One region of the Mucilaginibacter gynuensis genome, then DNA from elsewhere that is predicted to be linked to it. Evidence: riboswitches for the same ligand, from Rfam matches in the RefSeq annotation. Region 1 holds a riboswitch; each other region holds the start of a gene.
What was found. A riboswitch is a leader RNA that binds a small molecule or an ion and turns the genes downstream of it on or off. The one in region 1 is predicted to bind cobalamin.

Region 2: linked by a shared signal. The riboswitch ahead of ABD894_RS01580 (TonB-dependent receptor plug domain-containing protein) and the one ahead of ABD894_RS04490 (TonB-dependent receptor plug domain-containing protein) in region 1 are both predicted to bind cobalamin.
Region 3: linked by a shared signal. The riboswitch ahead of metE (5-methyltetrahydropteroyltriglutamate--homocysteine S-methyltransferase) and the one ahead of ABD894_RS04490 (TonB-dependent receptor plug domain-containing protein) in region 1 are both predicted to bind cobalamin.

What each region holds. Positions count from the first base shown of each region.
Region 1 covers NZ_BAABFT010000002.1:276,418-287,059, reverse strand. The annotation lists gene ABD894_RS04505 (DUF5074 domain-containing protein) at 1-424, opposite strand, end outside; gene ABD894_RS04500 (cell surface protein) at 465-1,376, opposite strand; gene ABD894_RS04495 (YncE family protein) at 1,394-2,551, opposite strand; gene ABD894_RS04490 (TonB-dependent receptor plug domain-containing protein) at 2,551-4,638, opposite strand; cobalamin riboswitch at 4,741-4,938, opposite strand; gene ABD894_RS04485 (hypothetical protein) at 5,031-5,522, opposite strand; gene ABD894_RS04480 (DUF1801 domain-containing protein) at 5,553-5,921, opposite strand; gene ABD894_RS04475 (alpha-L-rhamnosidase) at 6,026-8,722, opposite strand; gene ABD894_RS04470 (MFS transporter) at 8,826-10,142, shown strand; gene ABD894_RS04465 ((Fe-S)-binding protein) at 10,158-10,642, shown strand, end outside.
Region 2 covers NZ_BAABFT010000001.1:374,701-385,342, forward strand. The annotation lists gene ABD894_RS01580 (TonB-dependent receptor plug domain-containing protein) at 1-1,168, opposite strand, end outside; cobalamin riboswitch at 1,261-1,466, opposite strand; gene ABD894_RS01585 (DUF1572 family protein) at 1,599-2,045, shown strand; gene ABD894_RS01590 (SRPBCC family protein) at 2,152-2,901, shown strand; gene ABD894_RS01595 (response regulator transcription factor) at 2,955-3,623, opposite strand; gene rplT (50S ribosomal protein L20) at 3,896-4,240, opposite strand; gene rpmI (50S ribosomal protein L35) at 4,318-4,518, opposite strand; gene infC (translation initiation factor IF-3) at 4,654-5,220, opposite strand; gene thrS (threonine--tRNA ligase) at 5,222-7,147, opposite strand; gene ABD894_RS01620 (GH92 family glycosyl hydrolase) at 7,488-9,812, shown strand; gene msrA (peptide-methionine (S)-S-oxide reductase MsrA) at 9,970-10,461, opposite strand; gene ABD894_RS01630 (c-type cytochrome) at 10,620-10,642, opposite strand, start outside.
Region 3 covers NZ_BAABFT010000001.1:443,570-454,211, reverse strand. The annotation lists gene ABD894_RS01935 (TSUP family transporter) at 1-889, opposite strand, end outside; gene cobA (uroporphyrinogen-III C-methyltransferase) at 873-1,655, opposite strand; gene ABD894_RS01925 (nitrite reductase) at 1,655-3,745, opposite strand; gene ABD894_RS01920 (RrF2 family transcriptional regulator) at 3,992-4,429, opposite strand; gene ABD894_RS01915 (MOSC domain-containing protein) at 4,532-5,371, opposite strand; gene ABD894_RS01910 (acyl-CoA thioesterase) at 5,454-5,837, opposite strand; gene metE (5-methyltetrahydropteroyltriglutamate--homocysteine S-methyltransferase) at 5,888-8,194, opposite strand; cobalamin riboswitch at 8,369-8,585, opposite strand; gene ABD894_RS01900 (OmpP1/FadL family transporter) at 8,717-10,195, opposite strand; gene ABD894_RS01895 (hypothetical protein) at 10,226-10,642, opposite strand, start outside.

The DNA of each region.
Region 1 (10,642 bases):
AACGATAAAAATTAACCGTACCTGTGCCATGGCCAAACCAACCTTCATTTACCAGGAAGAAACCGTTTTCGTACTTACCCCAAACGTGTATCTGGTATTCGGCCGATGTTTTACCGGCGGTGTTTGATGCCGTGAAACTTACTTTGTAATCGCCGCGGTCGGCAGGGTTAAAGGTGTATATGGAATCGGTACCTACAGATTTGCCATCTACAGCCCAGGTATAGGTAACCCCGGTTCTTTCGGCCAGTTTAGGGCGAAGGGTTAAGGGGTTGCCAAGGGTTATGGTGTCTGCTCCGTTTTTAACGCTCAGTCCTGGTTTAACTATGCTTATGGCATCGTTATGGTCTTTGGTACATGAAGCCAGCGCCAGCGCGAAGGCGGCAACTAAAGCGGTTGATCTTTTTAAAGTAGTAATGTTGATCATTTAATGTTATTTGATGAATTGAAAATTTAGTGAATGATGATTATTTCAGCAGGCTTAGGTCGGCTACGCCCGATACTTCGGTTGATTGCTCGCCCAGCCAGCCCATGTTGTAAAGTATCCCGGTCTGAATTTTTACAAAGTCGATACCTTTCAGGTTAACCTTGTTGCCTTTGGCATCAATAGCGTTGGCTATATCAACCTTGTCGCCGCCGCTGCTATTATCGGCATAGCCAAAATCGAACGATCCGCTGGTGATGTAAAAAGGATCATCGTCATTAATATTGGTTGATGGCAGTAAACTTCCGCTCAAGGTATACTCGTTACCGCTAACCGATGCCGGGAAATAAGGCTGCGTATGAAACATATTGGTAGCAATTACGCCCGAGTTTCCTTTGTTATCCTTCCATGGCACGCTGGCGGTATCTGATGCGGGGCGGGTGTAGGTAACCGTATAATCGCGCACGTACCCATCTTTGTAATAGGCGCTGCCTGCAAGCTCGTACCAGGTATCGTCGGCTTTGCCGTTGCCGTTGGTATCCTGCATTACCCATATTATACCGGGCTCGGCAAATTTTTCGAAGGCGTTGCCATATACAATAAAATCGGGCTTACCCTGTACATCAAGCACTGTATGGTCAAAACCGAGTGTGATGTAACCACCCCATGCACCCAGCGTAACAAAGCCATCCGGGCCTTTTAGTAAACTCTTGGCAGCAGTGGTATCGGCAAAGCCTGTATTGATAAACTGACCGGGGGCAGGTTTGTATTCGATAAGCGAGGTAACGTAAGCATTGCTTTTATCGGTCACCGGGCGTATCGGGGCTTCCTGTTCTTTTTCGGGTTCGGGTGATGTAGTTTCGTCCTTTTTGCAGGATGCGAGGAGGGACAAACCCAGCAGCACACACACGGTAACAGGTTTGGCGTAACTTTTAACTAAGTAATTGTATTTCATATTTATATGTTGATTGATTAATGAACAAAGGCCATGTGGGCAGGGATATCACCGGTGGTTACCTGCCATTTCTTTTTCCCGGCAGGGTCAAAACAGTATAGGGTACCGGGGGTAACGTAATCTTTGGCATCGGTTACAAATACCTCCTTGGTTACCGGGTTTACCATAATGCCATACGGAATGGCGATCTGTTTTTCGGTACCGTCGGTAATGAACTTTTTATCGAGCAGGGTTTCATCCTTTACGTTGATCATATTGTAACTGATGATGTTCTTTTGCAGCGGATAACTCCATTCGGTAGCGTAGAGGTAAGCTACATCGTCGTCGATACACAAGTTGCTGGCTGCAATGTCGAACACTTTTTTAACCGCGTCGGTATGGGTATCTATCACGAAAAGTTTGGATGGGATATTATAATAATCGCCTCGGGAGGTTACATACAGGTCGCCGTAACGGTCAGCTTTTACACGATCGAGGTTAATGGCGACTTCAATGCGTTTTACTTCGGTAAAGGAGTTAAGGTCGATAACAGATACGGTACTTTCATACTTAGCCGGACTATACCCGCCCGAGTTGGCGATGTACAGCTTGTCGCCCACAATGGCCATTTCTTCGGGTTGGCGGCCAACGATTACCTGCCGTGTTATTTGCAGTGTAGCGGTATCAATTTCGGCCACTATGCCATTGGGGGCTTTAGGGTCGCCAACCTTGCCTAAATAAGCACTCACATAAGCCTTACCATTATGGAAGGTAACATAGCGGCAATTGATAATATCTAACTTCTTGATGCTCTTGGAGGTCTTTACATCGAGAATTTCCAGTTTATTAGATACATTGACTACCACGTACAGTTTTGAACCATAAACGCCTATATCATTACCCACATCGCCCAAGCCCTTCACTACCGATGGATTAGCCTGGCCATAAATATTTTTGCGGTATATCCCGGTTGTAAAATCAACATAATCTAACGAGGCCTTGTTCATGTTCATGTTGCCCTCGTTAAGCAGGTACATACCTTTAAGTGTGTTGGCCGGGTCGGGAGTAAACAGGGTGGTTTCTTGCTCGGGGGTAACGCTATGCTCTTTACGGCAGGCGCTCATCAGCGTTATCGACAGCAACACTGCAAGCAGGTAGGTATAGCGGAGTAATACGTTGTTATATTTCATCATCATTACAGATCAATACTTATTTTAAAACGGTAGAAACGCCTCGGCATCGGGAAGTTTTGCACGATGTAGCGGTCCTGGTTAAGTACATTATTTATTTCGGCGGAGAGTTTCAGGTTGTGTTTGTACAGCGGGGTATTATAAGCTATGGCCACATCATGGGTATACCAGGGTTCCATGTAGTTTTCGTTTCCGTTGGCGGCATTACTTTTTTGGCTGTAACGCGAACCGGTGTACAGATAACTGTAATTGAAAGTCCATTTGCGCCAGTCGGCACCCAACAGCAGCGAGGCGCTATGCAGCGGTATATAGGGTACGTAATAAGTTTCAGTCTCGGTTACATCAAGTGCCTGCTGATAGGTGTAATTAAGCCCCGCATTTAACACTACCGTGCGCGATAGTTGCCACGTGCTTTGGGTGTTTATCTCCAGACCTTTAATGTTCACTACACCAATATTATACATCGTCCACCGGAAGAGATTTGCTGTGGGAATGGCTACAATTTTATCGGTTACACGGTTGTAATAGGCATCGGTTTGTACGGATATTTCTTTTAAAATACGCCCGCTCACCGGCAGGTTGTAGGTGAAGCCGATGTTACATTGTTTGGCACGTTCGGGCTTTAGCAGCGAGTTGCCCACAACGGTATAATAGAGATCGTTAAAGGTAGGCATCCGGAAAATGCTTTTGTAAAAAGCCCTCAATAGGAGGCCGGTGTTTTCAAATGGTTGCCATGTGGCTGTAAAGCTTGGGGTATATTCCTGCTTGTTACCTGCCGATACAAACTGCTTTACTTTATCGATTATAAAAGTACCCAACAAGGTTGCTTGCAGGTTTGCCCTGCCCAGACGTAATTGTGTAGCAAGGGCGGTAAGCAAAGTGTTTCGGGTTGGGTAAGCAAAGTGATCCAGATCGGCATCGAGCTTGTTCCACTGGTAATCGGCAGATAAAACGAACTTCCAGTTATTGGTAACACGGTACTGGTTGGCGGCAGAAATGTATATTTCCTGCTGCTGAAAATTGTTCTCCAAAAGGCTTGTATCCGCTCTAATCACGGGCGGCGCTTCCGGATCGAGATAGCGCATGTTATCGTGCGCGTACTTGGCATTAAGCAGCAGGCTGTAATGCTTGCTGAATGCGTGGCGATAATTGCCCTGTACAAAAAAGTTATCGTCCCACTGGCGTTGGGTATAGTTGAATTTGTTGCCGATGATAGGACCTGGTAAACCACGTGCCGAATGGTAATAATAGGTTTTTGCCGACCATGTTGTACTGTCGGCAATCTTTCCGTTGAGGCCGCCTTCCAGTCGCAGGGCGTACACATCGGTATTGTTTCGTACCGCTGTAGTATCGTATACGCTGTTGGTTTCCCTGAACTTATAGCGTCCGTCAGCTTTGGTGAGTTCGGCGCTGATGTTGCTGCTTACGTTGTTATTCAGCTTTTGCTGCCATAGTATAGATGGATTAATCAACCCGAATGAGCCGCTTTTAAAACCTGCTTTCAGTTTGGTGTGCTCTCCCGCGTTGAATTGCGGCTGTTTAGATTGAATGTACAAAGCGCTGGCCGACGAGAAACCTTTTGCGGGTTGAAAAAGATTGCTGTTTTGGCCGTTGTAAAGGGAGATCTCATCAATATTTTCCAACGAAAACTTACCCAGATCAACCTGTCCGTTTTGGGCATTGCCTACCTGTACGCCATCATAAAATACTGCCGTGTGGTTGCTGCCCAAACTACGCACGTTAACAGTTTTTAAGCCACTGATGCCGCCGTAATCTTTTATCTGTACCCCGGTAAAAAAACGTATGGCATCACCTACTGAAAAACTGTTCAGGCGTTCTAATTGCCTGCCTTTAAGGGTTTGTAATGGTGTGGATGATGTGTTACGGTCATTTTTATTGGTACCGCGGATGTCAACTTGGTTGAGCAATCGGCCTTTGGTAGTGTCCCTGCGGATAGTATCAGTTACTGAGGTGTTTTGGGCCGATGCAAAAGGGGAAAACAATAGCATGCCCATTGTAAAAACAAGGGCGAAATATAAGCCAAAACTACAGTAAACGCGCTTCAACAGCGTGTTACGTACTGATAATTCCATTGTGTGTTGTGAGTTAATTACCCACAGCAAACCGAATTGGTACACCTAAAAATGAAATACACGAAAAGTATTCTCATTCCAGCTTCTATCCGCGAAAGCTATGAAATAGTAAAGCTTGAGGCAGGTATTCTGACTTGCTCCCCTTGTCCGTCTTCCCATGCGCGGCAGCACACAGTGACTTAAGAATGGACTTTGGTTGTATGGAGCTTACAGCTGCGGGACAGTTCCGGATTTACACCGGATTCCCTTTTAATCCGGGTACTGAAAATTGTACCGGGAACCAAAAGCGCTGCAAATCTACATAAATATTGGTGATTTTGTAATGCGATTATCGGTGGAGAAGGAAATCGCGAGGATATTATGACGAATTGACTCCGGTATTCCGGAGGGCATTAGGATTGTTTAACCCGCAACGATTTGATCAAGCCGCCCAATATATTAACCACACCAATTACTTGCCCTATCCCAAAAATGATCAGGGTGATTAGTGCTGTTTTAGTGATGAGATCCATCACAGAAAATAATTGCGCACTTTCTTCAAGTGAGAAAGATCGGTCTACCGGAGTATCGGGAAGCATTGTTTTTAAACATAATAGTATTAAAAATGCTATTACCGGCAATAGGGTGCTTGTTGTATGCGCCCATGTAAGTTTATTTGATAATGTTCTTTGGTTAACGATGAAGTATATAGTCCAGATTAAAAGCAGCACCACCGCCAATGTATAACAAAATGATGTTGTTGAAATGATGAAATAGGCATCATGCAGGTTCACATCAAAACTATCTTTTAAGGGCAAAAAGCTCGAAACCAAAAGAATTAATGCAACCAAAGCCAATAAATTATACGGTCTGTTTTTTATTTTAAAGATATTTATGCTGTTCATTTGATTGCTTCAGGTGTTCAGGTTTAAGCTTTATTTTATAAAGATAACGCCATTTCTGTAAAGATCAAGCGCCTCCTGTAATATGGCTTCGATGGTGGTTATTGGCAGATCCTGCTCCGCATCAAACAGCATGATCTTCATTCGCGAACGCTTTTCGATGATGAGTTCGGGATGTTCCAAACGCGTGCCTTCTACTATGCCTATATAAGGCTGCCCGTGCTTTTTGTGTACCCACAAGTAGCAAAACATTTTGCCCCTATAACAAAAGAAAGGCATCCCATACTTCCAGGCGGTGGTGATAAGCGGGTCTTGCTTTAGTACGATCTCTCGCAGGGCCAGTAAACACCCTTTTATGGGTTCGTCTTTTTGGAGATAGAAGTTGTCGGCTGCGTTTATCATGGCTAATTTAATGCAATATAAGTGTATTGGCACTAATCACAGTTCCGCAAAATAAGAAAGGGCAGTGATACTTCACCGCCCTTTCAAAATATTGATGTGTTAGTTTACTTTATCTCAAAAGTATACGTTCCGGCTTCTACCTTATATAGTTTGGTGTCGACAGCGAAATCGGTAGTGCTTACTACTTTGTTGCTCAGATAAACTTGCTGACCTGCTGTTACCGGGAAATAAATAGTAGCGGTTGAGTTTGCCGGTACTACAGCGGTATAGCTAACGCCCTTGCCTTTACGCCTCCACGATGAGGTGATCTTTCCGTAAGGACCTGTATGCGACGACTCATAGTTTTGCAGATTAGGCACAAAATGTGGTTTCAGCAATACGTTTTTGAAGCCCGGTTGTGTTTCATCAGGGAAGATACCGCCAATGCCTTTGTACAGCCACGCGCCAATTTCGCCGAACATGATGTGATTGAGCGATATATCATATTTCGATTTGATGTTCCAGTTTTCGTAAAGCGTAGTAGCGCCGTTAACAATCCACCATCCCCATGATGGAAAATCTTCCTGCGAAGCCACTTTATAAGCTACATCGGTATATCCGTTCTGTCCAAGCGCGTTCAGTATAGCCTTCGTTCCTAATAACCCCACATCCAAATGGAACTTGTCAAATTCCACACGTTTGGCCAGGTTGGCAGCCACCTGCGATTTTACGTCGGCAGGTACTAAGCCCCAATACAGAGGCACACTCAATTCGGTTTGTGTGCCTGCACCGTATAGGTTAGTGGTTGGGTTGAGGTATTTGGCGTTTACCGCGTTCTTGATCTTTTGTGCAAGTTTTTCGTACTTTTCAGCGTCGGCGGTTTTGCCTAAAATGGCGGCTGTTTTTGATAGTATGGTAGCATCGGCAAAGTAATAAGCCGATGAGGTAAGTTCAACCGGCGATTTTGATTTTACCGGTACCCAGTCGCCAAGCCCCCAGGTAGTTAGTCCGGTTGGGTATTGCTCGTCAATATGGTCAACGTAACGTTTAATGTTGTCATAGTTGTCGCTCAGTATCTTGCTGTCACCATAAAATAAGTAAATATTCCATGGTATAACGGCGATGGTACTGGTCCAATCAGGTCCATTACCCCACTCATAGCCCCAGCCATTTGTAGGGATAATAGAAGGCAACACACCATTCGGCTGCTGCTCGTCACGATGATCGGCCAGCCATTTTTCGTAAATGGTAATGCCGTCGAAGCTATATAAGCCGGTTTCAATGGCTATTTGCGCGTCGCCTGTCCAGCCGTTCTTTTCGCGCTGCGGGCAATCGGTAGGGTAGCCAAACAGGTTAGACAGGTAGGAGGCATTGGTAGCGCTCCAGATTTTGTTCACTACCGGGTTTGAGGTACTGATGTTACCAATAGGCTCTACATCGCTGTGCATAAAATAACCTACCAGGTTTTGTTTGGCGAGCTTGATTGGTTTGCTGGCCTTTACCTCAACATACTGAAAACCTTTGTAGTTAAACTTAGGCATAAAGGTCTCTTCGCCTTTGCCGCTAAGTATAAAAATATCGGTTTGGTAAGGGTCTTCGGTGCCCACAGGGCGATAATGCTGATCAATGTTCGACAGATCGACACGACCGTTATCATACAATCTTTCCGCATGACGCAGGCGGATAACGGTACCTGCTTCACCCTTAACGGTGATCTTGCTCACGCCCGATATATTGCGGCCCAGGTTATAATGGTAAGCGGTATCGTTAAATTTAACAAAGGTTGTTGCAGGTATCTCTAACACATTACGCACCGGCTGCATGCTTTGCGATACGATGTTATTTGACGGCGACGAACGGATGATCACGCCTTTCCATTTGGCATCATCAAAGTTTACCGTGTTCCATCCATCTTGCTCCAGGCGGGCATCGTAATGCTCAGCAGTGTAAATGCTGTTGAATATTACCGGGCTCAATGATGATTTCCACGACCTGTCCGACTGTACAGTTTCTACCGATCCATCTTCATAGGTGATTCGCAGATCGAGGCAGAAGGTAGGGCGGTTGCGCCATGGGGCCTTATCAAAATCCCACACCGCGGTAGATTGATGGTTGTACCAGCCATTGCCCAGCAATACGCCGATAGCGTTTTTGCCGCTTTGCAATTGCGCGGTAACATCATAAGTAACATACAGGTTGCGGCGGTCAAACCGGGTATACATAGGGTCTAACCGGTGGTTGCCAATTTTTTGCCCGTTGATAGATAGTTCATACAAACCTGCTACCGCGATATATGCACGTGCCGATTTTATCTTTTTACCCGCCTCAAATACCTTGCGGAAATAAGGAGCAGGTTTGGTTTTCATATCATGCTCATCGGTGATCCAGGTGCCCTGCCAGTTACGCATGGTGCCCATACCGGTTTCAAACGAGGTTACCGCCGATGAACTGCGTACATCTTCTTTATCCCAAACATCCACACGCCAGTAGTATTTTGTGAAGGCGTTAAGCGTTTTACCATTGTAGGCAACCAGGCCGGCGGCAGATGATACCTTATCGGTTTCCCAGGCATCGCCCTTACCACGGCTTACCTCGGCCGAATCGGTACCCACATAAACCTGATAGGCTTTTTGCAGGGCTCCCTGCCTTAAATCGGCCAATAGCCATGTTAAACGCGGGTGAGGGGCATCAATGCCTAAAGGGGTTACCAGGTATTCGCACTTGAGTGCAGCAGGTTTGCATGCCGACTGCGCAAAGGTGTTGGTGCTTGAAATAACCGGTAAAAGAGAAAGTAGTAGAAGTACAGGTTTTGTAAATTTCATTAGAGGATATAATATCTCGTAAAATAATTAAATGAATCATGAAATGGCAACCCCTACTGTCTTCTTTTTGTAACTAACAAATTTTACATACTTTTAAAGCGCGATGCAACCTAAAAACGACAAAAAGACTATCCGCGCCTGGGCCATGTTCGATTGGGCTAACTCGGCCTATAACCTGGTGATCACTTCTACCATTTTCCCGGCGTATTATGCAACCATTACCGCCAACGGAAATAACGATAAGGTGAAATTTTTTGGCGGCACGTTCGTTAATACCGCGCTATCTGATTACGCTTTGGCGGCCGCTTACCTGGTGATCGCGTTGCTGCTGCCCATCTTAACCTCTATTGCAGATTATCGCGGTAACAAGAAGGCATTCATGCAATTCTTTACGCTGATAGGGGCAATATCCTGCGGATTGCTTTTCTTTTTTGATGCCAACCATTTAGAACTAGGCGTAATTTGCTTTGCCACGGCTGCCATTGGTTACTGCGGTGGATTTGTATTTTACAATTCCTACCTGCCCGAAATTGCCACGCTGGATATGCAGGATAAAGTGAGTGCAAAAGGTTTTACCTTCGGTTATATAGGCAGCGTGTTGTTGCAGTTGATCTGTTTCGCGTTTGTGCTGTCGCCCAAAACATTTGGTATTACAGGGCAAACGGCCGCGCAGCTTTCCTTTTTATTGGTAGGCCTTTGGTGGATAGGTTTCGCCCAGATCCCTTTCAAAGTATTGCCAAAAGGCAGCCCCAATGTACAGGTACATAATTATAATATTATAGAAGGCGGTTTTATAGAGCTGGCCAAAGTATTTAAAAAAGTGAAGGGTATGCCGCTGTTAAAACGCTTTTTACCTGCATTTTTCTTTTACTCTATGGGTGTGCAAACCGTTATGCTGGTGGCTACAAGCTTTGGCGCTAAAGAGTTAAAGCTGGATAAAACACAGCTGATCACCATTATATTGATCATTCAGTTGGTAGCCATAGTAGGGGCAAATCTTATGTCGCGTTTATCTGCAAAGTATGGTAACGTTAAGGTATTGATCACCGTGGTTTTCTTTTGGGTGATAGCTTGTGTACTGGCCTATTTTATACAAACGGCTATGCAGTTTTACACGCTGGCTATATTGGTAGGTTTGGTGATGGGGGGCATACAATCACTCTCGCGATCTACCTATTCAAAATATTTACCGCAAAACATTACCGATACTGCTTCGTTCTTCAGCTTTTATGATGTTACCGAAAAGCTTGCTATTGTTGGCGGTTTGTTTAGTTTTGGCTTTATTGAAGAGCTTAGCGGCAGCATGCGCAATTCGGTATTAACATTGAGCGGTTTCTTTTTCTTAGGTTTGATACTGTTGTTTTCTTTATTGAAAGCCGAGAAAAAGGGTGCCGATAGCACGGACATCAGTGCCGTTTAAAATTATTTGTGGGGAATGAAGATAGAGTTATTTGTACCATGTTTTGTTGATCAGCTGTACCCCGATACGGCATTTAATACCGTTAAGCTGCTTGAAAAAGCGGGCTGCAGCGTTGCATTTAACCCTAACCAAACCTGTTGCGGTCAGCCTGCTTTTAATGCCGGTTTTTGGGATGATGCCAAAACGGTAGGCCGTAAATTTTTAAATGATTTTCAGGAAGATAGCATTATCGTTACCCCATCGGCATCGTGCACCGGTATGGTGAAAAATTACTATAACGACCTGTTCACCAATACGGTGGAGCATAACAAATGCCGTACTATTCAAAGTAATATCTACGAGCTGTCTGATTTCCTGGTAAATATATTGCAGTACGACTATTTTGGCGCGGAGCTTGACGGTCGTGCGGTATACCACGATAGTTGCAGCGCCCTGCGCGAATGCCACATTAAAGAAGAACCAAGGCAACTGTTGTCAAAAGTGTTAGGTCTCGAATTGGT
Region 2 (10,642 bases), on a different contig from region 1:
CATCAGTAGCCAATACATTGTATAACTGCAATTGAGTTGGAAAGGCATAGGCATAAACGTCCGATTTAAGATCGGCCACAGATCCATCCGAGGAATAGGAAACTTCCCACTCCGGCAATATCCGGTATGCTAATGATACCGACTGGTAAATTTCACGCTGCGTGTAGTGTTCGCTTAACTCGCCTTTGGTATTCACAAAAGAAGTATCGAGGTAATGCTGATAACCACGTGAAGCTTTTGTGTTTAACAACAAATGAAAGCCATTGGTAAAAACACGCTCGTACCCCGCCTGTACAAATACATCCTCGTTACGCAAACGCTGATACGAGTTGTTTACGTAATAGATAAACGCGCCGGGCAAACCGCGTTCGCTATTATAATAATTGAACTGGATATGGAAACGGTTGCTGTCTGATTTTGCCCAATACAAAGCGCCGTCAACTTGATGTATGGCTATATCGCTGTTTTTACGAATTGCCAAAGTATCTGAAGCATCATCATCAACCTTAAACTTATAACGCCCGTTGGCTTTTTGATAGTAGCTGTTAACAATGAACGACCAGTCATCACTTATCCGCTGCTGCCACTGTAAGTAAGGATTGATCAACCCGAAACTCCCTCCTTTTAATCCCAACTGTACCTGGTAGGGTTTATCGACAGATAACCCTGGTCTTACCGTTTTAATGCTCAACACACTCGCCGAAGCGAAAGCGCGGGCAGTCATGCAAATTTCAGGTGGCTGGGCATTGTACAAGGCTATTTCCTGTACGTTATTCAGGTTGAATTTACCGAGGTCTATTTGTCCGTTTTGCGCATCGGTAAGTTGAACGCCATCGTACAGCACAGCAGTGTGATTAGCACCCATGCTCCGTACCGATACTGTTTTTAAGCCGCCTATACCCCCATAATCGCGCACATTTACTCCTGCAAAATTGCGTACGGCATCGGCAACGTTAAAGGCACTGTACCTTTTAAAGTCGGCAGCGGTTACCTGCTGCGCCGGGCTAAATGTTTGTACTTTGGGCGCCGCGGATGAATTGATCTTTACTTCCTTTAGATTTTTAGTGGTATCTGTTTGCGCGTAACTATCGGCACCGTACAATACCAGTAACAGGGCTACCCATTTAGATAACCGTATTTGTTTACAGATATACACCGTGCTTTTCAATTGGCGACAAATTTATTATGGGGATAAAAAATAGCAGGTACAGGCTTTAAAAGCCGCTACGCGCATTCAAGCTTCAATCCCCGAAAGCTTCGAATAAGTATTGTGCTATGGCAGGTCTTCTGACTATGCTCCTCTTTTACCCGGCCTTCCCGTTTGCTTACAAACAGTGACCATATTTGAACAGGGCAATAATTTAACGGAGCTTACAGCTGCGGGACAGTTACAGATTTACACTGTATTCCCTTTTAATTTAGCATGCAAATGTGCGCATGCCAAAACCAAAGCATTTGTAAAAGTACAATATGCATTGGTAAATCAATATTGTTTACTAAAAATCACGTAAAGTTTAAATTGCAATACCAACAGTAAGATAGAAAATAACAATCTTGCATTGTTATTAGTTAACTAAAACAAGCCATATAATAGATATATGATAAAAGACACGCTGAAAAAATTGTTCATCCGCGACCTTGAAAAGCTAAAGCAAGAGATAGAGGCTTACCAAAATGAGGACAAGATATGGTATATTGAAAAGAGTATATTAAATACTGCCGGTAACCTTTGTTTGCATTTGGTTGGTAACCTAAACACTTACATAGGCGCGGAATTTGGCAAAACGGGTTATGTGAGGAACCGTGTGGATGAATTTGCGCTGAAAGATGTGCCGCGCGCGGAACTGGTGGATAAGGTAGAACAAACGATCATCATGATTGCGAATACCTTCGAGATGATCTCGGAAGAGCAATTGAATGAAAAATATCCGGCCGAGATACATTTAAAAGACGTTTCGACCGAATACTTTTTTGTTCACCTGGCTATGCATTTAGGCTACCACTTAGGGCAGATAAACTACCATCGCCGCTTATTGGATAATTGATTATCAATATGCTTTACTTTATAAGTAAGGTTATATTATTTTCATTTAAAGAAAACCCATCGCCTTGTATGCTGTTTTAATTATATACTACCTAAAGTAACAAATTATGACAACGACAGCACTAACAGTAACCGACCGTTACAAAGGCCCATCAACCGATGAACCTATAAATTTGAACTGGCCCGAGCGATATATATCCATCGCAAGTGGTATAAAACTGGGTCTTTCGGGTTTTAAAAACCTATTTAAATCGCCATTTTCAAGTATCTTGAAAATTGGTGCAGGCGGCTACCTGTTAACCCGTGGTGTTACAGGCCATTGCGAATTATATACCAAAATTGGCAAAACCACTACTGATGATGCCGTGAACATCAATATACGTTCATCGTTTACAGTAGCCAAGCCTCGTTATGAGGTATACGATTTTTGGCGTAAGCTGGATAATCTGCCGCTATTTATGAAACACCTTGAAAGTGTTGAAGTGCTGGACGACAAACGTTCGCACTGGGTGTTGAAATTACCAACCAATGTGGCCCGCGTTAGCTGGGATGCTGAAATTGTTAAAGATGAGCCGGGTTATATGATCGGCTGGAGCTCGTTGCCCGATTCAATTATTGATAACGCAGGCAAGGTTCGTTTCCGTGATACTGAAGATGGCGGCACACTGGTTGATGTGGTTATATCATACCAACCACCGGCAGGCGGCTTTGGCGCAAGTATAGCCCATGTATTAAACCCTGTATTTAAGAACATGGTAAATACCGATGTACAAAACTTTAAACAGTATATGGATATCGATAACGAACCCCGCACTATTAATGGTGAGGGCGAAGAAACATTTATAGTGATCTCGTAATAAAGAATATCATCATATCAAAAAGCATGGGCGTTAATACGTTCATGCTTTTTTTATATTAAATCAAAAGCCCGCGCGTATTCTGCAAACTCCATTACATTTGATATCCCCAGTTTTATTTTAATATTACGGCGATGAGTTTGAACGGTTTCTGCCGATATAAATAGCTCATCGGCAATTTCGGGTGATGATTTGCCGGTAGCTACCAGTTTCAATACTGTTTTTTCGCGTTTACCCAGCGTTGAAAAAGCCTCAAGGTTGCGGCGAAGAAACAGGTTTTCGTTCAATATCTTCTCGGCCTTGGCTTCCACATACTTCATACGTTCAATAGGCACCGCTGTTGTAATGGTTAAAGTGGGATTACCGGCTTCGTCCCACATAAAGATACGGGTGGAGGTGATATGCCATGTCCAATCAGTTTTTCCCTGTAATTTTACCTGCTGAAAATAGGAAAAGCTATCTTCGGTACTGTTATTACGAAGCAAAGCATCCATTTTAGGTAACAAACCTTCCATGTATTCCATATTAAAGAAACGAGGATAGTAGCCCGCTCCCATTTCCTGCAATTCAAGCAAGGTAACGCCTAATAGTTTAAGTCCGTTACTGGTCATGTAAACAAGGTTGAACTCGCCTATTTGGTGAATCATTACTACACAGGGCATTAACTCGGCATAAGGAGCAAAATCATCAATTTTGCTCAGCGCATCTGGGTTTAGATTCATTATTTAGGGGCTAATATGATCTACTATTCTAAATATGAATAATAAAATGCATTTGTTGATACAAGCTACTACTGAAAATAACTTAACTACTGATTATCAGTTATTTATTTTTCAGCATAAACACTAACAAATTATTAAAGGCACAATAGTATGAGAATAAAACTCATAACAGAATATTGATTATTAATATTTTGGAAGATTAAAAAGCCAAATACCCTTAAAACAGAAAAACCCGCTTGTGGGCGGGTTCTTCTTTAAATAATATGCTGATATTATTTTACTGCATCAACGATAGCTTTGAAAGCATCAGGGTTGTTCATCGCTAAATCAGCTAATACCTTACGGTTCAAACCAATTTCTTTAGCGGCTAATTTACCTATTAATTGAGAGTAAGAAATACCGTGTTGACGGGCACCTGCGTTGATACGTTGTATCCAAAGGGCTCTGAATTCTCTTTTCTTGGTTTTACGGTCGCGGTAAGCATACTGTAAACCTTTTTCAACTGTGTTTTTAGCAACGGTATATACCTTGCTACGAGAACCCCAATAACCTTTGGCGAGGTTCATGATTTTTTTTCGGCGTCTTCTCGACGCTACTGCGTTTACTGAACGTGGCATCTTTTGATGTTTTTGGTAGTGAGTGCCCCTTTACGGTGATCTTTAATACTCTAATACCTGGTTAAAAATTTGTTTAATTACTTACCGATACAAAGCATACGCTTTACGTTACCGGTGTCAGCATCAGATACTAAGCTGGTCTGACCTAAGTTACGCTTACGTTTAGTTGACATCTTGGTTAAGATGTGGCTTTTGTATGCGTTTTTTCTTGCAATTTTACCTGTTCCAGTAAGCTTGAAGCGCTTTTTAGCACTGGAATTGGTTTTCATTTTTGGCATAACTATTATTTATTTGTGTTTAGACGTTTTCGCAACGTTTTATTTTTATTCCGAATATCAAATTTTCGATCTCGAACTTATTTCATTTTTACCATCAGTACATCTGCATATCCACGCATCTGCACATCAAGCAATTTACTTTTTACCACCTTTAGGGGCAACGGTTAAAAACATCCGTTTACCTTCCAATTTAGGTAATTGCTCTACTTTACCTACTTCTTCAAGCGCCTGTGCAAATTTAAGCAGTAGTATTTCGCCTTGCTCTTTGTATACAATGGCACGGCCTTTAAAGTGTACGTAAGCCCTCACCTTTTCGTTGGCTTCCAAAAACTTAATGGCATGCTTCAGTTTAAACTCAAAGTCATGGTCATCAGTATTCGGTCCGAACCTGATCTCCTTGATAACCGTTTGCTTGGCATTGCTTTTAATCTCCTTCAGCTTTTTCTTCTGTTCGTAAATGAACTTATTGTAGTCAGTTACTTTACAAACCGGAGGTACAGCATTAGGTGATATCTCCACCAGGTCTAATTCCTGCTCGGCAGCAATTGCCAGCGCATCCCTTAGTGAGAATATACCTTGCTCAACGTTGTCGCCTACAAGGCGTACTTCCGGAGCTTTGATGAATTGATTGATGTTATGTTCGGCTTCCTTTTTCTTAAAGGGAGGCCTGGGTCCTCTGTTATAAGGTCTGTTTAATGCCAAGTTATACTGTTATTTCTTTAGTTATCTGTTGTTTAAAATCCTCAATGCTCATGCTTCCTAAATCACCTTTTCCATGCCTACGAACCGAAACCACACCTTCTGCGGCCTCTTTTTCGCCAACTATGAGCATATAAGGGATCTTTTTAACCTCAGCGTCACGAATTTTTCTTCCTATTTTTTCGTCCCTGAAGTCAATTAGCCCGCAAATATCGGAATCTTTTAACACATCAGAAAGTTTTTTTGCATATTCTTCGTATTTTTCTGATATCGGCAAAATGATATACTGTTCCGGCGATAACCATAGCGGGAAATTACCTGCACAATGCTCAATCAATACGGCCACAAAACGCTCTAAAGAACCAAACGGCGCACGGTGTATCATCACCGGGCGGTGCTTCATATTATCGCTGCCTGTATACTCCAGCTCAAAGCGCTCGGGCAGGTTATAATCTACCTGGATAGTACCCAGTTGCCATTTACGGCCAAGGGCATCTTTCACCATAAAGTCAAGCTTCGGTCCGTAAAACGCGGCTTCACCTGTTTCTACCACAGTAGGTAAACCTTTTTCAGCAGCGGCTTCAATAATAGCCGATTCAGCTAATGCCCAGTTTTCGTCAGTACCTATATATTTAGCTTTATTTTCCGGGTCGCGTAATGATACCTGCGCGGTATAATCATCAAAACCCAACGCGCCAAATACGTATAATACAAGATCGATCACCTTTTTAAACTCTTCTTTTACCTGATCGGGACGGCAAAATAAGTGCGCGTCATCTTGTGTAAAGCCGCGTACCCTTGTTAAGCCGTGTAGCTCACCGCTTTGTTCGTAACGGTAAACAGTACCGAACTCTGCAAAACGAACCGGAAGATCTTTATAGGAACGTGGTTTTGTTTTATAGATCTCGCAGTGGTGCGGGCAGTTCATCGGTTTCAGGAAGAACTCCTCTCCTTCCTGCGGAGTTTTTATCGGCTGGAACGAATCGGCACCATATTTTTCATAGTGACCTGATGTTACATACAAGTTTTTATGACCGATATGCGGAGTAATTACCTGCTCGTAACCGGCTTTTGACTGTGCTTTTTGTAAAAAGTTAACCAGTTTTTCGCGCAGGGCGGCACCTTTAGGCAACCACAATGGCAAGCCCATGCCTACTTTTTCTGAAAAAGCGAACAACTCCAGTTCTTTACCCAACTTACGATGGTCGCGTTTTTTAGCTTCCTCCAGTAAATGCAGATATTCTGTAAGTTCGCTGGCTTTAGTAAAAGTAACACCATAAATACGGGTTAACTGTTTACGGCTTTCATCGCCGCGCCAGTATGCCCCCGCAACGCTCATCAGCTTTACAGCCTTTACAAAACCGGTATTAGGTATATGCGGACCACGGCACAGATCGGTAAAGTTACCTTGCGAATAGAAGGTAATTGAACCATCGGGCAGGTCTTTGATCAGGTCGAGCTTGTACTCATCATCCTTTTCGGTGAAGTACTCAATAGCATCGGCTTTGCTAACCGGTTTACGAATAAACTCCGATTTGGCCTTTGCCAGCTCGATCATCTTATCCTCGATCTTTTTAAATTCTTCGGATGAAAATTCACGGTCGCCAAAGTCAACATCGTAATAAAAGCCGGTTTCAATAGCCGGACCGATACCGAATTTAGTACCCGGATAAAGGGCTTCAAGCGCCTCGGCCATTAAGTGGGCCGATGAATGCCAAAAGGTAGATTTGCCTTGCGCATCGTTCCAGGTAAGCAGCTTTACTGCGCTATCCTTTTCAATGGGCCTGCTGGCATCCCAAACCTGGCCGTCAACTTCGGCTGCTAATACGTTACGTGCTAAACCTTCGGAGATCGACTGCGCGATCTGCATGGAAGAGATTCCCTTGTCGTACTGACGAACGGAACCATCAGGAAGTGTAATGTTAATCATCTACAACTATGATTTATTGTTTAAAATGTATTACTTATAGTAGATCGCCTACTAATGCGATCTGTAAAATTATCCTGCAAAAATAGGAATTTATTTGGGATGAACGATGTTTTTTAACCGCTGAGATAACGGAGTTTTACGCAGAGTGTATGACTTGAGTAGAATTGTGAGCCTTTTGATAGCATTAATTCATATAATAAATGCAAATTATATAATCTCTGCGTACTCCGCGCAAAATACTCTGTTTCCTCTGCGGTGAAACCCATCTTAAAAAAATATCAAAACCCCTTTTAAATGTACATACATATATACTATATTGCATCGCCAAATAATCTATCTTATGAACCAAACACTCAAATGTATCGTCGCATTGCTGTGGAGTATTACGGTGATGCCTGCCATGGCGCAGCAAAAAGAACCCGTTGATTATGCCGACCCGCTACTGGGTACATCCGAATCGCGCTGGATGCTGAATCCGGGTGCTACCATGCCCTTTGGTATGGTGCAGCTTAGTCCGGATAACCAGGGCGGTGTATGGAAAGGCGGTTATGAGTACACCCTTGGTAACGTAGGCGGCTTCAGCCATATCCACTCGTGGACAATGGCCGGGCTTTCGGTAATGCCAACTGTTGGTCCGCTTAACGTAGTACAAGGACCGGCAGATGGCGCCACTACGGGCTGGACGACCGGTTACCGCTCGCGGGTTGATAAAGCTACCGAAGTGGCCACTCCCGGTTACTACGCGGTTACCTTATTAAATGGCAACATCCGCACAGAAATTACAGCTACTACCCGCGCGGGTTTTTTCAGGCTCACCTACCCTGAAGCGCAGGACGCGCATATTTTGTTCGATCTGGATATCCCTGCCGAATACGCTTACGAGATACTCGATGCTAAAATAACCAAGGTGACCGATAAGGAAATTGAAGGTTACTCAAAGCAGAAAACAGGCTTTAATGAATATACTGTACATTTTGTAGCCCGGTTTAATAAACCCATGAAAAGCTTTGGTGGCTGGCAAGGCAAGGATGTAAAAAGCAACATCAGCGATATTGCCGGTAAAGGCCATATTGGCGCTTATGCCGATTTTGATGCAGCCAAAGGCGAAGTGATTATGCTGCAAACAGGTATTTCATTGGTAAGTATTGAGCAAGCTCGAATGAACCTCGAAACGGAAATGAATCCCTTTAACTGGGATTTCGACGCGGTGCGCAAACATGGCCGCGATACCTGGAACTCCTTATTAAGTAAAATAAAGGTAGAAGGCGGTACAGACATAAACATGAAAAAGTTTTACAGCAACCTTTACCGCTCCTATTGCGCACGCACTACCTGGAGCGATGTTAACGGTAAATATGTTGATGTGTGCGAAAATGTAAGACAGCTGAAAGACCCGCAATCGCCGGTATATGGCTCGGATGCGCTGTGGAACACTTTTTGGAACCTTAACCAATTATGGACGCTGGTAAACCCAGATCTGGCTGATAACTGGGTGAAATCACTTTTAGAGATATATAAATATGGCGGTTGGCTGCCCAAGGGCCCGGCCGGGATAGAGTATTCGGGCATTATGGAAGCATCGCACGAGATACCCTTAATAGTGAGCGCCTATATGAAAGGCATTCGTAATTATAATGCCGATACCGCTTTTAAGGCAATGCTGCATAACCAAACGGTAGAAGGCATTAACCACCCTTGCGGAGGCTTCGCAGGCAATAAATTTTTGAATGCTTATATGAAACTGGGCTTTGTTCCTGATGAACTCGGGCAAGTTTCAAACACACTTGAATATGCTTACGATGACTGGTGTGTAGCCCAAATGGCCAAAGCATTGGGGCACGATAAGGAGTACAAAACCTTTATAAAACGTGCCGCAAACTATAATAATGTGTTTGATAAGGAAACCAAGTACATCCGCATGAAACACAAGGACGGTACATGGGTAAAGGATTGGACCCCTTATTGCTGTACCTCATTTGATAAGTCGGGTTATTTGGAAGGTAACGCTTGGCAGTATACCTTTTTCAACCCGCACGACGTGCAGCAGATCATTAATTTAGTAGGCAAGGATGAGTTTAATAACCGCCTGAATGAGGGTTTTGAAAAATCATCTAAATTTAACTTTAATGCCGATGCCGACATTTACGACAGGGTGCCGATTAACCACGGCAACCAACCCAATATGCAGGCGGCTTACCTGTTCAACTATTCGGGCAAGCCATGGCTTACACAAAAATGGGCACGCGAGATCATGAATAAATATTATGGCGATAGCCCCTATTACGGCTGGCTGGGCGATGAGGATGAAGGCCAGATGGGTGCATGGTATGTAATGAGCGCGATGGGTTTGTTTGAAACCAATGGCGGCGCTTCGATAAAACCATTCTATGAAATTGGCAGCCCGCTCTTTGCCAAAACCGTTATCATGCTTGATCCGGCTTATTATTCAGGCAAAACGTTCACTATTGAAGCCCCAAATGTATCTGATACTAACCGCTACATACAATCGGCCACGCTGGATGGCAAGCCGCTGAACAAACCCTGGTTCTACCATTCCGAACTGGTTGACGGCGGCAAATTGGTATTAACCATGGGCCCGCAACCTAACCCGAGCTGGGGCAGCAAACCTGAAGATGCACCTCCGTCGATGAGTAAGCGGAAGTGAAGCTTTGTTCTACTGTTTTTTACCGCTGAGATGCAGAGTTAATACGCAGAGTACGGAGAGATACAAATTATATAGAAACCTCCCTGTACTCTGCGATTCAACTCAATATCCTCTGCGGTTAAATTCTGCAGAATAAGATCACTTATACTGATCTTTATTAACTCAACTTCCAATCAGGCCTTTCAAAGTGGCAGGTGTAGCCATAAGGATTTTTCTGAAGGTAATCCTGGTGTTCTGCTTCGGCGTTCCAGAAATCGGTAGCCGGTACAACCTCGGTTACTATTTTACCGGGCCATTTGCCCGATGCTTCCATCTCTGCAATTAATGTATTGCCTGTTTCGCGTTGCGCTTCATCAAAATAGAATATGGCCGAACGGTACGATGTGCCTATATCATTACCCTGCCTGTTGCGTGTTGTAGGATCGTGAATTTGGAAGAAATATTCCAATAATCCTCGGTAAGATAAAACAGAAGGATCAAATACGATCTCTATACCTTCCGCGTGTGTTCCGTGATTGCGGTAAGTCGCGTTAGCAACATCGCCACCGGTGTAACCAACCACAGTTGAAATAACACCCGGCTGATGTCTGAATAGTTCTTCTACTCCCCAAAAACAACCACCAGCTAAAATAGCTTTTTCAGTACTCATATATATTTTTTCTTAGTATTATAAAGGTAAGCAATAACCATGCAAATGGTGTCAAATACGTGTCATTGCATAGCGACGCTCACACTTCTGAGTTCCCATTTTTGACTTAAACAGTAAAGGCACAATTTCTTGTGCCTTTATAATAAAACTGGTTTCGATTAATGCTTTTCTTCCACGTGGG
Region 3 (10,642 bases), on a different contig from region 1:
CCATACTCGCCGATGCGGGTGGTATCCCCATTGACAATGAAAAGGTAGTTGAAGTAACCCCGTACGACATGCCGATAGCACCATCTATCATCGAAAATATAAAACCGGCTACCAGGAAGTAATAAAATACCGGGTCAAGCTCCCGTAAATATAATTGAAATGCCGGCTCTTTAAACCATAATGAAAGCAACGCGATAGTGATGCACGATACCGACGTTAGCCAGATAAGCCAGCGTAGATATAGTTTATTGGGCGCGGGCGCTTTTCTTTCGGTAAGCACCGCCGTAGCTTCGTTAAGTTGCTGTACTTTAGATGCAAAATCTCCGTTAAGTGAATTTCTTAACTCGTTCATTTGCTGCAAAGTAATATCTATCTCATCAGGTATTTCTTTATTCAGATATTCCTTGATGCGCTTGGCTACCGTAGGCGATTTTCCGTTGGTTGATATAGCAATTTTAAGGTCGCCTTTTTTCACTACCGAGCCTAAATAGAAATCGCACAACTCGGGTTTATCGGCAATATTGATCAGGAGCTTACGGTCACGCGCGGCCTGCCTGATGTAGGTATTTAAGTCGTTATCGTTAGTGGCGGCTATTACAATATCGGCACCGTCAAGATCGTACTCGTCAAATGTTTTATTAATGATGATCACCTTGCCGTATTCGGCAGCCAGTTGATGTACCTCGGGCAATATCTCTTTGGCAATAACAGTAACCTTTGCAAACGGACTGTTATTAAGTACGGTGGTCAGTTTTTCTAAACCAACCTTACCGGCACCAATAAGTACGGTATGCAAATTATTCAGCTTGATAAAAACAGGGAACAACTGATTGCCCTCTGCCTCATTCAATTGAACAGGGTTAATATTATCTTTAGGCAAGAGTGTCATATAATGCTTTGATAGGTTGAAATTGAGGATGCAGGGATACTACTTCTCCAAAAACAATAAGCGCCGGTGAGGTAATGTTGTTTTCCTTCGCCATATCAACAATGGTATCAACCACGCCTACAACTATTTTTTCGTTAACGGTTGTTCCGCTTTGTATCACTGCCGCGGGTAGGTTGTTTTTACCTTCAGCCTTGAATATCTCGGTAATTTCGGCCAGTTTATGAATGCCCATCAGTACTACCACGGTAGCCTTGCTTTTGGCGGCATCAATCAGGTCGGCAGATATTTTACCATTGGCGGTGGTGCCTGTAACTACCCAAAAGCTTTCGCTTTTACCACGATGGGTAACGGGGATACCCTGCAATTCAGGTACGCCAATTGAGCTTGACACACCCGGAATTACCTGCGCCGGGATATTATTTTCGGCAGCAAATTCCAGTTCTTCAAACCCACGGCCAAATACAAATGGGTCGCCGCCTTTAAGGCGAACCACGTGGCCGTAATTGATAGCGTAATCAACCATTAGCTGGTTAACCACGCTTTGCGAATAAGTATGATCGCCGGAGCGTTTGCCTACGTATACTTTTACAGCATCGGCAGGGGCAAAGGCCAGTAATTCTTCGTTAACTAAAGCATCATACAAAACAACATCAGCTGCTTGTAACGCTTTAATGCCTTTAAGGGTGATCAGATCGGTATCGCCGGGGCCTGCGCCAACTAAGGTGATCCTGCTGATCTTATTTTGGTGGTTAGTAGTATTGCTCATTATTTTACCAATGCCTCTCTTCTCTCTTTGCTGGTATTTAAAAATTCGGTAGCCATAGCTAGGTACTCAGTGGCAAACTCTTCAGTAGGTTCGTTTTTATTGATCTGTAATACAAGATCGGTAAAAGAACCGTTCAATTCAAATTCTCCGGTTGATACGTATTGCGCGTCAAACTCTTTAATTACACCTGCCTGTGTGCTGCTGTTAACGCCTTTATCAAGCAATAAAGCTTTAGCCGAACTTACGAATACGCTGTATCCGTGATAGATAGCATCGGCCCAGGCGCCACGTTTGTAAGCGTCGTTAGCCCAGCCCAGTTTCTCTTCCGATTCGTATAGCAAGGTAGCTACCAGGTCAATCACCACACCGGCACACTCGCCCACGCCAATGGCGGTAACAAATGTTTCTTCGTGGCCCCAGTCAACAAATTCTTCATCGGTAAGGGTAGTCAGGTCGGCCAGTGGTTTAAGCAGACGATAGAAATAGTCTTTACCCTGTCTGTCATAATAGTTATGGAAAACCTCATCGGCAATGGAGTTGGTTTTATAATCATCCAATACTGATCTTAAAACGTGAGTAGCCCTTTTTGCAGGTACTTTTACCACGCGTTCGGCAGCGCGGCCTACACCGTTACCTACCGTACCGCCACCCAGCATTACCTGTACTGATGGCAATACCCGTGTACCGGCTTTAAGCGAACTCCCATGCAAGCCAATATGCGCCAAACCATGCTGACCGCATGAGTTCATGCATCCGCTTATTTTTATTTTGATATCACGGTTATAGATCAGGTCTTCATACTCGGTGTAAATTACATTTTCGAGCACTTTAGCCATGGTCATACTGTTCGATATACCTAAGTTACAGGTATCAGTACCGGGGCAGGTGGTAACATCGGCCACACTATCAAAACCCGGTGCAGAAAGATCAATAGAAGTTAAACCTTCGTAAAGTGCAGGCAATGCCTCTTTACGTACATATTTTAATAGTAAGCCCTGGTTTTGGGTGATGCGGATCTCATCGGCAACTAAGGGCCTCAACACATCAACCAATTTGCGGGCAATCTCTGTAGAAATATCGCCGATAGGCACTTTAACGTATACACCGTAAAAGCCTTTTTGCTTTTGCTCGAAAACGTTGGTAGCCAGCCATTGCTCGTAACGCAGCGGATTGCTGATGCTAACTTCCGGATAATTGGCAGTTATAGGCAACGCCGGTTCAGCAAGCGCGTCGCGGTTAACGGTATATGATTTTACCTTTAAGGCTGTGCGTTCTTCTTTAGCCAAACGCAGCACTTCATCTAAACCAAGTTTTTGTACAAGATATTTTAAACGGGCTTTGTTACGGTTGTTACGCTCACCATGGCGGTCGAATACACGGATGATCGACTCTATGTAAGGGATCATCTGATCTTCGGGCAAAAACTCTTCTACAATGTTAGCCAGCAGGGGTTGTGCGCCTAAACCACCACCTAACATCACTTTAAAGCCTCTTTCGCCGGCGGCGTTTATTTTCGGGATGAAACCTAAATCGTGGATGTAAGAGTAAGCTGTATCATCATCATTGGCCGAGAACGACATTTTGAATTTACGGCCCATTTCCTGGCAGATTGGATTACGCAAAAAATATTCAAATGTAGCGTGCGCGTAAGGCGAAACGTCAAACGGTTCGTTAGGGTCGATGCCTGAAGTAGGTGAGGAGGTTACGTTACGTACGGTATTACCGCAGGCTTCGCGCAGGGTAATATCATCGCGCTCTAAACGTGCCCAAAGCTCGGGTGTACGATCGAGGCTAACGTAATGGATCTGGATATCCTGACGTGTGGTAAGGTGCAGGTTGCTGCTGCCATACTCGTCGGATATATCAGCAATGGTTAATATCTGCTTAAAAGTTATTTTACCAAAAGGCAGTTTAATGCGCACCATTTGCACGCCGGGCTGCCGCTGGCCGTAAACACCTCTCGCAAGACGTAAACTTCTGAACTTTTCATCATGTATCTTACCCTCCCTGAACAACCTTATCTTCCGCTCAAGATCGATAATATCATTTTCAACAATGGGGTTCTCCAGTTCTGTTCTGAAGCTTTGCATAATAATGGTGGTTTTATTTATTATAAAAAAGCCCCTTCCGCGTAAGGCTGAAGGGGCATATATTATTATCTTATATACTTACAGCCATAAATTGCCATGTGCAGTACAGCACCACAGCATCATATTGCAATATTTTGTTTCATTTAAGGCCATCTAATGTTACAAATATATATATACTACACCGAAATTGTAGTATATATTTCAAAATTGCATTGATATGAGATTGTCCCATATCAATAGCTGTGCTTAGATCTTGTCTATCAGCGTTGTCTCTCTCGAAATAACATCGGCAATACTGGTTTCCGAAAGCACTTTCAGCGTAGCATCGCGCACCTCAATAAACACATCGCGTATGCCGCAGGTAGTTTCCTGGTGGCATTCATCGCATTTGTGATAAAAGTTAAGGCTGGCGCAGGGTACCATAGCGATAGGGCCATCGGTAATACGCATTATGCTTACTAAGTAAATATCTTTCGGGTCTTTGTTAAGACTATACCCGCCACCGGCTCCCTTTTTGCTATACAAAAAGCCCGCGTTGCGCAGGTCGAGCAGTATTTGTTCCAGAAACTTTTTCGGTATTTTTTCCTCCTCTGCAATTTTTGATATTTGCATTGGTGGCTTATCCATGTTCTTACCCAGGATAACTAATGCTTTAATAGCGTACTTTGTTTTTTTCGATAGCATCGTCTAAAGATACAATTTGCAAAGATATATAAAGAATACGTACTACATAGACTAAAAAGTATAAAGAAAACTCAATATCCTGTCAGTTTGTTTTATATGCGGTTATGCCGGGGATGCGTTTACCAGAAAACGTTCTTCATTATGCAGGGTGATATTTTCGAGCGTGTCGCCTACGCCGATAGCGCCTGTACCTTTGTGTACGATGTTTTGGCCGAAGAGTATTTTTTTATTTTTATTACGATAACCGGCTAATGCCTTTAGCGGTTGTTTGCCTTTTTCGGCAGTGTTTTGGTTAATGGTGGTCATTACGCAGCGGGCACAAAGCTTTACACCAAAAAAGTTGATGCCATTAATGTCAAAGCTTTTCAATATATCCTCATGATAAGGAGCCCCACCAGTAAATACGATGTTAGGCCGAAAGCGATCCATCGGCAATGCTTCATCAATCCGGCTGTTCAGGTCATCAAGCGATGCCTGGCCGATGAGCAGGAAAGGGTAGCCATCGGAAAAAGAAGTGATCTCGCCATCGCTGGTGTATTTTTCGTCGGTTTTGCGGTGGCTGTCATCGGGCATGTAAACCAGGCGGCAGCTTATCTCCAATACTTTACTAAACCAGGCGTCAACTTCATCACTTACATAAACAGCGCTACAGGTATCATCCCAAACGGTTACTTCGCAGCTTTCGTTAACTACAGGAACAAAAGGGATAAAAACGTTTTCTCCTGTGGTTTTGTGGGTAACGCGCAAGCCTGTATCCTCAATACTTACACCCAATAAAGCCATTTGATGAAACTCACGTTGCGATACAAAGCGGTTATTGGCATCTACCAGCATCCAGCGGCGATCATGCTCCAGGCCGCGATCTGTCACCACGGAGTTGTCGAGTGAAATTCCGCCTAACGACTTGATAGGGTAAGTGTATATGGCGCTTATGCTAAGCATTGTTCGTGTTGGAATTGTTTAAGATGTAAAAATATCAAACACAATTGTTTTTATTAGCGTTCATTAGCCTTAAGTTGACGATTTATATCACCTTTACCGGATTCTTATGCTCATCAACCGCCACAAGGGTAAACGTGCCGGTGATGGCTTTCTCGCGAAACTCTGAATACATTTCTTCAATATAAATATCTACCGATACCTTTAAACTGGTATTACCTACATGTATTACACGGGCTACCAATTCAATAATGGTACCTGCCGGGATGGATTTGTTGAAGTCGATACGGTCTGAAGATACGGTAACCACTCTGCGGCGACTGAAGCGTGTTGCGGCTATAAAAGCTACCTCGTCCATCAGTTGCATGGCCATGCCGCCAAATAAGGTATCGTAATGGTTGGTTGTATTAGGGAAAACTGCTTTAAATATTCTTGTTTCTGATTGTTGTATTCTTTCTTCAATATCCATGGGCGCAAAGGTAAAAATACCGTGCACTTGAGGTGCACGGTATTGTAAAATTAAACAGTTTCGGGCTGTGTGGTTTTTTCGCGGGCCTGTTTGGCCGCGTCAACCATGTTTTTAAGCGCCTGTTGGGTTTCGGGCCATTTGCGGGTTTTGAGGCCGCAATCGGGGTTTACCCATAGGTTTTGTACAGGTAACAGCTTAGCCGCTTTTTCAAGCAGGCTTACCATTTCATCAATTGTAGGCACCCTTGGCGAATGTATATCATATACACCCGGACCAATTTCGTTAGGATACTCAAAGTTTGAAAAAGCGTTCAGCAGTTCCATTTGCGAGCGTGAGGTTTCTATTGTTATCACGTCGGCATCCATGGCAGCAATATTGGTGATAATGTCGTTAAACTCGCTGTAACACATGTGGGTATGGATCTGCGTTTCGTCCTGCACGCCACTCGCCGAAATGCGGAACGCGCGGATAGCCCAATCAAGGTAGGCAGGCCAGTCGGCTTTGCGCAGTGGCAAACCTTCGCGCACTGCGGGTTCGTCAATTTGTATTACGCCTATGCCTGCTTTTTCAAGCGCCACCACTTCATCGCGAATGGCTAAAGCAATTTGATTGGTTGTTACCGAACGCGGCTGATCATCACGCACGAACGACCATTGCAAAATGGTGATAGGGCCTGTAAGCATGCCTTTCATCAACCTGTCGGTTTGCTGTTGGGCAAAGCTGCTCCAGCGCACGGTCATATCTTCGGGGCGACTAACATCGCCATAAATAACCGGCGGCTTAACGCACCTGCTGCCGTAGCTTTGTACCCAGCCATTCTTGGTGAACAGAAAACCATCCAGTCTTTCGCCAAAGTATTCTACCATGTCGTTACGTTCAAATTCGCCGTGTACCAGTACGTCAAGGCCAATTTCTTCCTGCCAGCGTATGGCGGCAATTGTGGCCTGTTCAATGGCAGCATCATATTGTTCAGCGGTTATCTCCTGTTTTTTTAGTTTTGCCCTCAGCTGACGGATATCATCAGTTTGGGGAAACGATCCAATGGTAGTTGTAGGGAAGAGTGGGAGTTTAAAACGCTGCTGCTGCAATTGCTGACGTACCGGGAACGCGCTTTTACGCTCGGCATCGCTATCAGTAATAGCCGCCACACGATCTTTCACGATAGTTTTGTGTATTAAGGTAGATTTTTGACGTGCCGCTATAGTCTGCTGATTAGCAGTTAACAGTTCGGTATTGCCGTTGGCTATCTGGTGCAGTTCCTGCACTTCGTGTAGTTTTTGTTTGGCAAAGGCCATCCAGTTTTTAATTTCCGGGTGGATCTCGGTTTCCTGGTCAAGATCGAAAGGCGTGTGTAATAACGAGCACGATGGCGCTACCATCACCCTGTCGGCACCAATGGCCTCAACAGCCCGGTTAATCAGCACCAGCGATTGGGTATAATTGTTTTTCCAAACATTACGTCCGTCAACCACACCTAATGATAGTATCAGGTTATCGGGCACCAGGGCCAATACTTCTTCCAGTTGTTGCGGAGCCCTTACCAGGTCGATATGCAGGGCATCGACAGGCAGGTTAACGGCAAGCTGGGTATTATCAAGCAGGCCTTCAAAATAAGTGGCTACTAAGAGTTTGACGCCATTGCATTGTTTGGCAATTTCTTGGTAAGCGTATACGTAAGCCTCTTTTTCTTTCTTGCTTAAATCTAACGAAAGAAAAGGCTCATCCAGTTGTATCCATGTAGCGCCATAGCTTTTTAGCTGGTTAATTACCTCAACATACACGGGTACCAATTTTTTGATCAGGTCGATCTTTTCAAAGCCGCTTTCTTTTTCTTTACCCGCCAACAGGTACGATACCGGGCCTAACAGAACAGGTTTAGCCGCCTTGCCTGCAATTTGGCGGGCATGGTTGTATTCGGCATAAATTTTCTCTGAAAATACCTTGAATTGTTGATCGGCCGTAAACTCGGGTACAATGTAATGGTAATTGGTATCAAACCACTTGGTCATTTCCATGGCGGTAATATCCAGCCCGTCTTTTTGATAACCACGTGCCATAGCAAAGTACAGGTCGAGCTCGTTGTTGTTAGAAACGGACGATAGCACAGGTGTATACCGTGTTGGTATCGCGCCAAGCAGCAGGCTCATATCAAGCACCTGATCGTAATAGCTAAAATCGTTAGAAGGTACCAGGTCGATACCCGAATTAAGCTGTAATTGCCAGTTTTCTTCCCTGATCTTGCGTGCTACCAGGTTAAGTTCTTTCTGATCAATTTTGCCTGACCAATACTGCTCGCAGGCTTTTTTGAGTTGTCGGTGGCTGCCCATACGTGGGTAGCCGAGGTTGTTTTTGAGCATACGCATAAAACTTTAGTTAAACATTAAATTGATTTTAATGCTCCTTACGTTTTCGGTATGCTTTCGGTAATTTGGGATAGAAACGGCTACACGGCAGCATACAGCACCCCAATTGTTGGGCGCCATAAAGGTTCCGGGTAAGTCCGTTGACTAAGCTTCAATCGCGAAAGCATTGTCTTTTTTACAGCAGTGGCAAGTATCCTGGCTTGTTTTATTATTAAAGGCCTTCCCATTTGCGCAGGGGCAAACAGTGACATAGTATTTAACAATTACGGGGATAGGGTATAAGCCCAAACCCGTTAAAACTTACAGTTGCGCGACAGCCCGTGATTTACACACGGTTCCTTTTTAATACCGGAATTAACCGGTAACCTCTGTTGCTGGAAGATTTTTCTTGTAAAGAACGTTTCGTGGCAAATATATCCGTTTAGCTTTTACCAATCAATAGCGAATAGGTAAGTACTTACAAAAAAGGCCCGCTGTAGTACACAGCGAGCCTTTAAATAGTTAGTTATAAGTATTTTAGAACCTGTACGATAAAGTGAGATATAAGTTATCGTTAGTCTTTTTCAAGAATGACGCAGGGCTTGCATCGCCAATTTCGTAAGGATATATGGTTTGTGAACCTGTGATATGCGCGTAGGTGGCATCAACAGAATAAGGACCCGAACGGAAACCTATACCGCCTGAAGCTGTTTTAATTGACGAACCAAAATCGCCCCTGTTAGGGTTGCCTTGTACGCCATAACCGCCACGCAGATAAGCAAAACTGCTTAAACGTGCTTCAGCACCAACGTGCGCGTTAACAGTACCTTTATATAAACTCTTAATGTTATTATTATCATCGGTACTGTTGTAGCTGTCGTTACTCATCAACTTGGCCGATGAATAATCAACATACTCCACATCGCCCGATATAAAACCGAATTGTTTTATAAACACGGCTAAACCACCGGCTACTTTTAATGGCGTACGGAAATCGTATTCTAAAGGATAATTTTCACCGTCCTGGAAAGTATTTGAACCTATTATGCGGGTATCTAAACGCTCGGCGTAAGAATCCTGCATGTTATACCAGGTTGGTGATGTGAAGTTAAAACCTAACCTTACAGCTTCAACCGGTTTATAGATCATACCTAATTTCAGGTTAACGCCTGTTCCTTTAGTATATTGATCTTGTGTAAATACCGAAGTGAAATTGTGGTTTACGTCGTTGCCGTTTTCAAGTAAGGAAACATCGCCGTTTTCAATAAAGCTGGTGGTTGAGTTATACCTGATGCTGGCAATACCAATAGCACCGCCAATGTACAATTTGTTACTGTAGTTAGCACCCAAAGCCAGGTTAAACTCCGATTGACTGCCCGTACGGGTTATCGTTCCATTCTGCATTACATTATTGTTGCCACCGGCAATAACATTACTGCGGTATTCAGAACTATTAGCGCCTACCGAATAAAGATCTATCAGTTTTTGTCTGTACGCCCAATCGCCTAACAAGTCATCAGCGCTGTTATTGGCCCTGTTAGCGTAATAATCACTTATTGAGCTGGCGTTGTTATTAGCACCGTAGCTTACGTTCTCGTAAAAATCATTAGTACGGGCGTAGCCTAAACCAAAGTTAACGCTGAGCCAACCTTTGGTTTTATCGGCATTACTATTATTAAGGCGCGAATAAAATACCGCGGCAACATTGTTAAGGTTCCCTGTATTTTTCTTATCCGCCATGGTACTGCCTAAATACGTCGCCTTGGTTTTTTGCATGTCATATTCAGGCGTAAGGCTGATCTCTGATTTGGTAAAGAAACCTAAACCGGCAGGGTTGCCGCTTACCGAACTTAAATCGCCGCCTATCGCAGTACCAGCACCACCAATTGCCTTTATGCGCGCGGTTGACCCGTTTAATGTTTGCGAAAAACGGATAGCATCCTGCGAATATTGGGCATAGCTATTTTTGGAGATCGCTACTATAGCGATCATGCTTAATATATATCTGATTTTCATAAATATAGTGTGAAGAAGCTTTAGATTAAATTATGGTCTAACCGGGCGTCCGCCGCCACCACCGCCACTGCTGCCACCGCCGCCTCGTGAACCACCGCCTGAATTGCTTGATGGTGCCGGAGCAGAACGCTCAACCTGCGGTTGATAGCTTGGTGTTTCCCTGGTAGGGCGTGTTACACGTGCATCGGTATTTGGGTTTCTGCCATTGGTTGCGCTTGGGCGGCTTGTAGCTGTACCATTGCTACCGGTTCCGCTAAGCCTGTTTGGCCTGTTAGGGTAGTAGTTGTTATCGGTACGGCCATAACCTGCTGCATTTGGCCGGCCATTGGCTAAAGCGGTGCCCGGTCTGCCTGTACCGCGTGATGGGCGGGGAGTACCCGAATTGCGATAAGCAGAGTAGATGCCCCAATATGGATAACCGCCGTAGCCTGTACCCCAGTATGAATA